DNA from 2 places in the Stenotrophomonas sp. Steno-C15 genome. Region 2 is predicted to be linked to the other one. Evidence: predicted binding sites of a transcription regulator. Region 2 holds the regulator's gene; the other holds the start of a gene.

Region 1 (5,097 bases), on a different contig from region 2:
AACTTCTCTTCCAGTTCCTTCTGCTCCGACGCGCACTGCTTCACAACCTCAAAGTCAATCAGATGGCGCCCCAGTGCCCATGCCACCTCGGTCTGATTCCAGGGTCCGTAGGGTTGAATAGAGTCATACGTTCTCATGGACACTCACTTCTTGTTTGGTATTCCGTTCATGCTGCCACCTTCCACAAATCTTTGATGGGTCAAGTCGCCAGCCTTGTCGACTATGTATTCAAATCGACCGGCCTTTCCATTGAGTTCACCTGGCAGCTGCGTCAGAGTGCGGACCACGCCGTCACCCCCTGTCAACGGAGTATGAACACCCGCTTCTGCAGCGGTCTCTCGCATAAAGGTCGCCGAATTGTGCCCAGCGTCGGCTTTGAGTGCACTTCCCACAGGTCGGGAATTCAGAAGTGCCCGACCTTCAACACTCAGAGCTTTGGATGCCACCACACCTGCTCCACCGGCACCTGTAACTCCTGCGATATCAGCAGCGATACTGGTAGCTGCTGATATGACACTTGGATTGGCCATCGCAACCATGCCAGCTTCGATCAGCACTGGGGCAGCCATTGCCGCTGTAACAGCGATTGCGGCCGGTCTCATCGGCTCGTATACGGCGCCATTTCCGGCAGCAATATCCCTCCGATGCTGCTCAACGAATCGCTCTGCGGCCTGCCTTCCATCCGCATCGACGAACCTGTAGGGATTCCCGTTCGCGTACCGATACCTATTGAACTGCTCAACTGGCTTTTGGTGAGCGGTGACTGGGTCCACTGACAAAAACACACCCAATTGTGGATCCATGTAGCGCTGTTGCATGTAGCTCAGCCCTGTGGCCGAGTCACTCACATGTCCGGCGTACCCAGGTCCATCCGTGACCTGACCGCTTACCACGGCCCCGTAGGGCTCGTAGTCATATCGTTTGATGACGTTGCCGTTGGCATCGCTTTCGGCCACAACCGAGCCGAGGGCATCAGTGTGAATGTATGTGATCGTTGTCTGGGCGATTGCGGATGGTGACAGGCCAAGGCCCATCAGCAGCAGGCAGCACAGCCAGGCGCCTATGACACCAAGCTTGCGAGTTCGATCTTCAATTCCCCCGAAGCGGGTCGACACACCGCTTGCAGTTCTCTCAAACCTGCGCATCATTCCAATGCATGAAAGAGCCTTGAAGCAAGGCTTGGCATTCATAGCACAGAAGGGTAATCATCGGAGTCCAACTCTAGGACTGAGGCCAAAGGGACGATTCTGCATTGGGCCAGGCCCTTCGCTATAAACCTCGCGAGGGCTTGAACGGCTACCGGCAGCGCAAGAGTGCCAGCCATGGGCTGATACTACTGAAGCACCCGATCAGCGGCCCGCATCACTAACTGCCATGCCGGCCAAACGAAAAGCCCCGACCAACGCCGGGGCTTTTCATCAGAACGGGTGCCGGAGATAGAAACCGAACCTAAGATCCATGCCTTACGCGGTGAACAGCGCCTTCATCTTCTTCAGGGCATTCGCCTCGACCTGGCGGATGCGTTCGGCCGACACGCCGTACTCGTCTGCCAGTTCCTGCAGCGTCACCTTGCTGTCCGCATCCAGCCAACGGCGGCGGATGATGTCACGCGAACGCGCATCCAGTTCGGCCATGCCTTCGCGCAGCAGCTGCAGCTGGTTGTCCTCGCTGTCGGCACGCTCGTAGGCCATCGACGGATCTTCATCGTTGGCCACCAGGTATGCGGCCGGCGACGGCGGCGCATGATCATCATCCTCGTCGCTGGGCGCATCGAAACCGATATCGCGACCGGACAGGCGCGACTCCATTTCCATGACCTCGCGCTCGGACACGTTCAGATCCTTGGCCACCGCGCTGACTTCCGCGGCGTTCATCCAGCCCAGGCGCGTCTTCGACTTGCGCAGGTTGAAGAACAGCTTGCGCTGCGCCTTGGTGGTGGCGACCTTGACGATGCGCCAGTTCTTCAGGATGAACTCGTGCATCTCGGCACGGATCCAGTGCACGGCGAAGGAAACCAGGCGCACGCCCATGTCCGGGTCGAAGCGCTTGACCGCCTTCATCAGGCCGATGTTGCCTTCCTGGATCAGGTCGCCCAGGGCGAGGCCATAGCCGTTGTAGCCGCGGGCCACGTGCACCACGAAGCGCAGGTGCGAATGCACCAGCTCACGGGCAGCGTCCAGATCGTTGCCGTCGCGGAAGCGACGGGCCAGGTCCTGTTCGTCATCGACCGACAGCACCGGGATCTGGTGCACGGCACCGATGTAGGCGTCCAGCGAACCGAGCGCACTGGGAATCGGGAGATTGTTTGCCACAAGGGCAGTAGAGGTGTTCTGGCTCATAGGCACCCATCTTAGCAGTCCGGGATTTGGACTGCTAAAGGAGGAAAAAGTTCCAGCATCCTATTGATGCAACACTGGTCCCAAACAGAGCCCTACCGTAGCGCGATTTGATGACAGTGGCGAGCGCGCTTTTCGGGATTCACAATCCCTTGGAATTCAATCAATTACCTGCCGGGAACCGGCCGATTCCGGTCAAGCGGAGCTGAACGGGCCGTTCCGGAGGCCCATTCAGGCCAGGAAACGTTGCCCGGTGTTCAGGCCCGGCTGCCGGCGGAGGTCAAAGCGCCGCGCGCGGCGGCAGCGACCAGTCGATCGGCGCCTGCCCGCGACGCTGCAGGTAGTCGTTGGCCATCGAGAAATGCCGGCAGCCGAGGAAGCCACGATGGGCCGACAGCGGCGAGGGATGCGGGGCTTTCAGCACACGGTGGCGCCGGGTATCGATGACCTTGCCCTTCTGCTGCGCGTAGGCCCCCCAGAGCATGAACACCAGGCCTTCGCGTTCGCGGTTGAGCACATCCACCACGTGGTCGGTGAAGCCTTCCCAGCCGCGGCCCTGGTGGGCGCCGGCCCTGCCCTCCTCCACCGTCAGCACGGCATTGAGCAGCAGCACGCCGCGCTGCGCCCACGGCACCAGGCAGCCGTGATCGGGACGGGGGATGCCCAGGTCGCCTTCGATCTCCTTGTAGATGTTCAGCAGCGATGGCGGCACCGGAACGCCGGCGGGCACCGAGAAGCTCAGTCCATGCGCCTGGCCGCGCCCGTGGTACGGGTCCTGGCCCAGGATCACCACTTTCACCTGTTCGAACGGCGTGGCGTCGAACGCCGCGAAGATCTGCGGCCCCGGCGGGAACACCGCCGCGCCGGCCGCCTTGCGCTGGCGCAGGAAGGTGGAGAGTTCGCGCATCTGCGGCTGCAACAGGTAATCGCCGACCTGCTGCTTCCAGCTCGGTTCCAGCTGGATCGTCGGGGTGTCCACTACGTCATCGGTCATCGCAACAGGGGTCCATCGTTCAAGCGGGCCAGGCGCAGCTGGAACAGCACCTTGGTCACCAGCAGGCGCTCCTCGATCGGCTTCAGCACCAGATCATTGGCACCGGCCTGCAGCAACCCGGTCTGGTTGTGTGGATTGCCGTCGCCGGTCATCACCAGCACCGGCAGTCGGCGTTTGCCGTAGCCGAAATCCACGCGCACGCGCTGCACCACGTCGCGTCCGCTCAATTCGCCCTTCAGGGTGACGTCGGTCAACACCAGGTCGATGCGGTGGCGGCTGCGGCCCAGCGATTCGGCCGTGAGCAGGGTGAAGGCCTCTTCGGCACTGACCACGTGCAGCACGTTGAGCTGCTGGCGTTCGAGCATGCGCTTGGTCGCCTCCGCCACCACCCGGCTGTCCTCGATGTAGAGGATGGTCGCCCCGGGAATGGTCTGCGGCTGCACATAGCCACGGATGAACGTCGCCAGCGCCTCATGGCCCAGCGCCTTGTCGAAATAGTCGGTGACGTACTCGGTGAAGCGCCGCTGCTCCAGATGCTGCTGCGCATCGCCGGAGACCACGATCACCGGCACGTACGCCTGGCCGGCAGCTTCGCGGACCGTCCGCGCCAGCGCCAGGCCGTCGCCGTCACGCAGGGTCAGCGAGGTGGTGACCAGGTCCACCGGCCCCTGCGCCAGCGCCTGCTGGGCATCCTCGATGCTGTCGCAGCCGATCACCTCCACGCCCGGCAGATCACGCTGCAGCACGTCGGCGATCAGCTTGCGCACCAGTTTGGAACCGTCGACCACCATCACCCGCGTAGCGGGCCCTTCAAGGTGCTTCAGCGCTTGCGGTTGCATGCCGGTCTCAGGTGTCGGTCGGGCGGGTCTGGCGGAGGAAGTGGCCGGTGACCAGCCACGCGCCCAGCCATCCCAGCAGCAGCGTGCCCAGCAGGACCAGGCTGCCATGCAGCAGGTCCAGGCCGTGCAGCACGAACGGGCTGCCGTAGCTGCGTGACAGGTCAGCCAGCGGCGCGCGCAGGGCGGCGCCGGCAACACCGATCAGGGCCAGCGCCACCGCGCCGGCGCCCAGCCCGTACCAGGCGCCCAGATACAGGAAGGGCCGGCGGATGAAGCCATCGCTGGCGCCGAGCAGCTGCAGCACGCCGATTTCCTCGCGCCGTGCCTGGATGTCGAGGCGCACGGTGTTGCCGACCACCAGCGCAGCGCCGACGCCGAGCAGCACCGAAAGCACCTGTACCAGCCGCGCGCCGAACGCCAGCCACGCATCCAGACGCTGCCGCCACAGCGCATCGTGCTGCACCAGATCGGCCTCGGGCAGGCTTTCCAGCGCACGCGCCAGACGCGCATCGTCCTTGCCCTGCCCCGGGGTGATGACCAGCAGCGAAGGCAGCGGATTGTCATTCAGCGCGTCGATCGCCTCGCCAAGGCCGGCATCGCGCAGCTCCTGCAGCCCTTGCTCGGGCGTGCGCACGGTCACCTCGCCGACGTCATCGCGGTCGCGCAGCTGGCCGGCCAGGCGCAACGCACCCGGGCCATCCACCGTGCCCTTGAGGAAGACATTGATGTCGCGCGACTGCTGCACGCTGCCGGCGAAATGCTTGAGGTTGTCCAGCGCGATCGACAGGCCCAGTGGCAGCGCCAGCGCCAGCGCCATGACCATCACCGTCAGCAGGGTCGCCCACGGCTTGCGGCAGGCGCGGCCCAGGCTGAACACCACGCTGTGCACGTGGTGCTGGAACCACACGCCGAGACGCGAGGGTGCGGC
Region 2 (5,097 bases):
GCCCAGCACTTCGTAGTAATCGCGCTTGCTCATATCGTGAATCGGCTTCCGGAATGTCGGGATTCGTCAAAGCGGAAGAGCGGAACCAGGTCCGCTCTTGCGTCGGGCGCCCCGACGCGCCGGAGGCGGTCAGGACCCTGATGCGACAACGGGACGCTGCCAGGCAGCGTCCCGCGTCGGTCCGGATCAGGACTTCTTGTCGTCCTTGACTTCGGTGAACTCGGCGTCCACCACGTCGTCGTTGCCCTTGCCCGCATTGCCGGCATCGGCGCCCGGGGCACCGCCCTGCTCTGCCGACGCTGCGGCGAACAGCGACTGGCCGGCTTCCTCCAGCACCTTCGACTTGGCTTCGATCTGTGCCTTGTCGTCGCCCTTCATCGCGGTTTCAAGATCGGCCAGAGCCGCTTCCACCTTGCCGATGACATCGCCGCCGACCTTGCTGCCGTGCTCGGTGATGGCGCTGCGGGTGCCGTGGATCAGGGCATCGGCCTGGTTGCGGGCCTGCACCAGCTCCTGGAACTTCTTGTCTTCTTCGCGGTTGGCTTCCGCGTCGGCGACCATGCGCGCGATCTCTTCCTCGGACAGGCCCGAGCCGGCCTTGATCTCGACCTTCTGTTCCTTGTTGGTCTTCTTGTCCTTGGCCGACACATGCAGGATGCCGTTGGCGTCGATGTCGAAGGACACCTCCACCTGCGGCAGGCCACGCGGCGCCGGCTCGATGCCGGACAGGTCGAACTTGGCCAGCGACTTGTTGAAGCGGGCCTGTTCGCGCTCACCCTGCAGCACGTGCACGGTCACGGCCGACTGGTTGTCCTCGGCGGTGGAGAACACCTGCGAGGCCTTGGTCGGGATGGTGGTGTTCTTCTCGATGATCTTGGTGAACACGCCGCCCATGGTTTCGATGCCCAGCGACAGCGGGGTCACGTCCAGCAGCAGCACGTCCTTGACGTCGCCGCCCAGCACGCCACCCTGGATCGCCGCACCCAGTGCCACGGCTTCGTCCGGGTTGACGTCCTTGCGCGGCTCCTTGCCGAAGAACTCGGTCACCGCCTGCTGCACCTTCGGCATGCGGGTCTGGCCGCCGACCAGGATCACTTCGCTGATGTCGCTCGAACGCAGGCCGGCATCGTTCAGGGCGACGCGGCACGGCTCGATCGACTTCTTGATCAGGTCTTCCACCAGCGCTTCCAGCTTGGCGCGGGTCAGCTTGATGTTCAGGTGCTTCGGACCCGACGCGTCAGCGGTGACGTACGGCAGGTTCACTTCGGTCTGCTGGGCGCTGGACAGCTCGATCTTGGCACGCTCGGCAGCGTCCTTCAGGCGCTGCAGGGCCAGCGGATCCTTGCGCAGGTCGATGCCCTGGTCCTTGTTGAACTCTTCCACCAGGTACTCGATGACGCGGTTGTCGAAGTCTTCGCCGCCCAGGAAGGTGTCGCCGTTGGTGGCCAGCACTTCGAACTGCTTCTCGCCGTCGACGTTGGCGATCTCGATCACCGAGACGTCGAAGGTACCGCCGCCCAGGTCGTACACAACGATCTTGCGATCCTTGTTGTCGCCCTTGTCCAGGCCATAGGCCAGCGCGGCCGCGGTCGGCTCGTTGATGATGCGCTTGACGTCCAGGCCCGCGATGCGGCCAGCATCCTTGGTGGCCTGGCGCTGGCTGTCGTTGAAGTAGGCCGGCACGGTGATGACCGCTTCGGTGACCTTCTCACCGAGGAAATCCTCGGCGGTCTTCTTCATCTTCTCCAGTACCTTGGCCGAGATTTCCTGCGGCGCCATCTTCTTGGCGTCGCTGGTGGCCACCCACGCATCACCATTGTCATGGGCAAGGATGCTGTACGGGACGTGGGCGATGTCCTTCTGCACCTCGGCGTCGGTGAACTTGCGGCCGATCAGGCGCTTCACCGCGTAGAAGGTGTTCTTCGGGTTGGTCACCGCCTGGCGCTTGGCCGAGGCACCGACCAGGACTTCGCCGTCCTTGGTGTAGGCGACGATCGACGGGGTGGTGCGATCGCCTTCCGAATTCTCGATGACGCGGGCCTTGCCGCCGTCCATGATCGCCACGCACGAGTTGGTGGTGCCGAGGTCGATACCAATGATCTTGCCCATGGGGGAGACTCCTGAGAAATGCTGTGTGGATGTCAGTCCGGCCGCTCGGCCGGTGGATGAATGGGATGTGGGGGAGGCTCGTGGAACATTCAAGCCATCTCCCGAACGCTGTGTTCAGCCGTTCAAGGTTCGCCGGGCATGGCCCGGCGATGACGATCCGGGGGTAGCGCCGGGCCATGCCCGGCGGCCGCTCCCGGATCGACCGCTCAGTCGGCGGCCACCACCACCAGCGCCGGCCGCAGCAGGCGCTCGTTGAGCAGATAGCCCTTCTGGAACACGGTCACCACGCTGCCCGGGGCGGCGTCCGGGGCCGGCACCTGGCTGATCGCCTGGTGGTGCTCCGGGTTGAACGGCTGGCCGGTCGGGTCAATCAGGACCAGGCCGTTGTCGGCGGCGACCTTCAGCAGCTGCTTGTAGGTCAGCTCCAGGCCCTCGCGCAGCGGGTGCGGGTCGTCGCCGGCGGCCTTCAGGCCGGCATCCAGGCTGTCGAACACGGGCAGCAGTTCGCCCAGCAGCTTCTCGTTGGCGAACTTGCGGGCCTGCTCGATGTCGCGGGCCACGCGCTTGCGCTGGTTCTCCAGGTCGGCGCGCTCACGCAGCGCATCGGCCCTGACCTGCTCGACTTCCGCGCGCAGGCGCTCCACTTCGTCATTGACGCCTGCTGCGGCGGCCGCGTCGGCGGCGCTCTGCTGGGATTCGAAATCTGGATGTTCGTGGTTCATGTCTGGGTCCCTGGCGGTCACTCCCCGCCTCCACCCACCCTAGTGTGGGCGGGATGCTGCGTTTCAAGCGTCCGCGGCACCGGATCCGCGCCCGGTCGGTGAAAAGGCCGCGCCCAGCACGTCGGCGGTGGCCTGTACCAGCGGGATCATGCGGTCGTAGGCCATCCGCTTCGGCCCGATCACCCCCAGCACGCCCAGCACCTGCCCGTTGGCCGCATACGGGGCGGTCACCAGCGAAACGCCCTGCAGCGGCATCATCCCGGTCTCTTCGCCGATGAAGATGCGCACGCCCGGGGCCTGGATGGTCCGCTCCAGCAGCTGCAGGATCTCGCGCTTGCTGGAAAACAGCTCGAACAGTTCACGCAGGCGCTCCAGGTCGGACAGGTCCTGGACCCCCATCAGGCGGGTCTGGCCCGCCACCAGCATGTCGTCGGCCGCGGGCTGCAGGGCCTGCTCGGCCAGTTCGATGCTGTGCGCCAGCAGCTGCTCCAGCTCGGAGCGGGCATCGCGCAGCTCCAGCAGCAGGCGCGCCCGGATCTCCGCCAGCGGCAGCCCGGCGAAATGGGCGTTGAGGTAATTGGCGACCTGCTCCAGCTGGCCCGGCGCGAAGTCCTGGCGGGTTTCGATCACCCGGTTCTGGACCTCGTTGTCGGCGAACACCAGGATCGCCAGCACCCGGCGGCCGTCCAGCGCCACGAAATCGATCTGGCGGAAGGCGAACTGCTCGCGCCGCGGCGCGCTGACCACGCCGACGAAGTGGCTCATCGCCGACAGCAGCTCGGAGGCACTGCCGAGCAGGGCCTGGGTGCTGCCGCCACCGGCCAGTTCCTGGCGCAAGCGGGCCAGCTCGCCCTCGCCCGGCGGCTGCATCTGCAGCAGGCTGTCGACAAACACCCGGTAGCCATGCGCGGTCGGGATCCGCCCGGCGGAGGTATGCGGCGACGCCAGCAGGCCCAGGTCCTCCAGGTCGCCGAGGATGTTGCGGATGGTGGCCGGGCTGACTTCCAGCCCGGCCACGCGCGCCAGCGTCTGCGAGCCCACGGGCTCACCATCCTGGATGTGGCGCGCGATCAGCGTGCGCAGCAGATGGCGCGCGCGCGGGGCGAGTTGGTCGGCGGAACCGTGCATGGAATCAACCTGTGAGACACGGAGACTAGATAATGGCGCCGGATCACCTTGGCAAGCCATTGGACCGCCCGCGTGCGCGTGCTAGCGTTGCGCGGCTCAGATACCCCCAGACCCATGCTCAGACACCTATCGATCAAGGATTTCGCCGTCGTCCGCGCTACCGAACTTGAATTCGGGCCTGGCATGACCGTGGTTTCAGGCGAGACCGGCGCCGGCAAGTCGCTGATGGTCGACGCGCTGGGCTTCCTGTCCGGCCTGCGCGCCGACAGTGGCGTGGTCCGCCACGGTGCCGCCCGTGCCGAGCTGTCGGCCGAGTTCGCGCTGGAGCATCTGCAGGCCGCACGCCAGTGGCTGGCCGACAACGAGCTGGACGATGAGGACCAGTGCCAGCTGCGCCGCGTGATCCGCGCCGACGGCGGTTCGCGGGCCTGGATCAACGGCCGCCCGGTCACCCTCGCCCAGCTGGGCGAACTGGCCGCGCTGCTGGTGGAAATCCACGGCCAGCATGAACAGCAGGCCCTGCTGGCGCGTCCTTCCCAGCTGGCCCTGCTCGATGCCTATGCCGGCAACGAGGAAGAGCGCCGTCAGGTCCGCCGCGCCGCAGCCGCCTGGCAGGCACTGGTCGATGAATCCCTGGCGCTGTCGCAGCAGGGCGACGTCAGTGACCGTATCGGTTTCCTCGAGCATCAGCTGCGCGAACTGGACCGTGAGGATCTGGAGCCCGAATCGATCCTCGCGCTGGGCGCCAGCCATCGGCGCCAGGCCCATGCCAGCGCGCTGCTGACCGCCTGCCAGGCCGCCAGCAACCAGCTCAACGGCGACGAGGGCAGCTCGGCGCTGGATCAGCTGCAGCAGGTGCGGCACGAACTGGCCCGGCTGATCGAACACGACCCGCGCCTGGGCGAGGTGGACAGCCTGATCGAAAACGCGTCGATCCAGCTGCACGAAGCCCTGTCCCTGCTCGACCGCGTGCACGACGACCTGGATGCCGACCCCGAGCAGTTCGAGGAGAACGAGCGCCGTCTCGGCCGCCTGCACGACCTTGCGCGCAAGCATCGCGTGCCGATGGACGAACTGGGCGCGCAGCGCGAGCGCATGCATGCCGAAGTGGAGCAGCTGCGCGGCGCCGACGAACGGC

What was found. The regulator HrcA, encoded in region 2, represses chaperone genes, less so after heat shock. The targets are predictions, from matches to a motif close to TTNGCACTCNNNNNNNNNGAGTGCNAA.
Region 1: rpoH (RNA polymerase sigma factor RpoH) is a predicted target of HrcA. The motif match lies at 2,351-2,377, and genes of this name have one in related genera.

Annotation. Positions count from the first base shown of each region.
Region 1 is NZ_JBWJPF010000008.1:119,406-124,502, forward strand. It holds gene AC06FB_RS08895 (DUF2247 family protein) at 1-137, opposite strand, end outside; gene AC06FB_RS08900 (RHS repeat domain-containing protein) at 144-1,145, opposite strand; gene rpoH (RNA polymerase sigma factor RpoH) at 1,464-2,339, opposite strand; gene ung (uracil-DNA glycosylase) at 2,617-3,330, opposite strand; gene AC06FB_RS08915 (response regulator) at 3,327-4,169, opposite strand; gene ftsX (permease-like cell division protein FtsX) at 4,177-5,097, opposite strand, start outside.
Region 2 is NZ_JBWJPF010000002.1:3,333-8,429, forward strand. It holds gene dnaJ (molecular chaperone DnaJ) at 1-33, opposite strand, end outside; gene dnaK (molecular chaperone DnaK) at 187-2,109, opposite strand; gene grpE (nucleotide exchange factor GrpE) at 2,316-2,831, opposite strand; gene hrcA (heat-inducible transcriptional repressor HrcA) at 2,895-3,959, opposite strand; gene recN (DNA repair protein RecN) at 4,074-5,097, shown strand, end outside.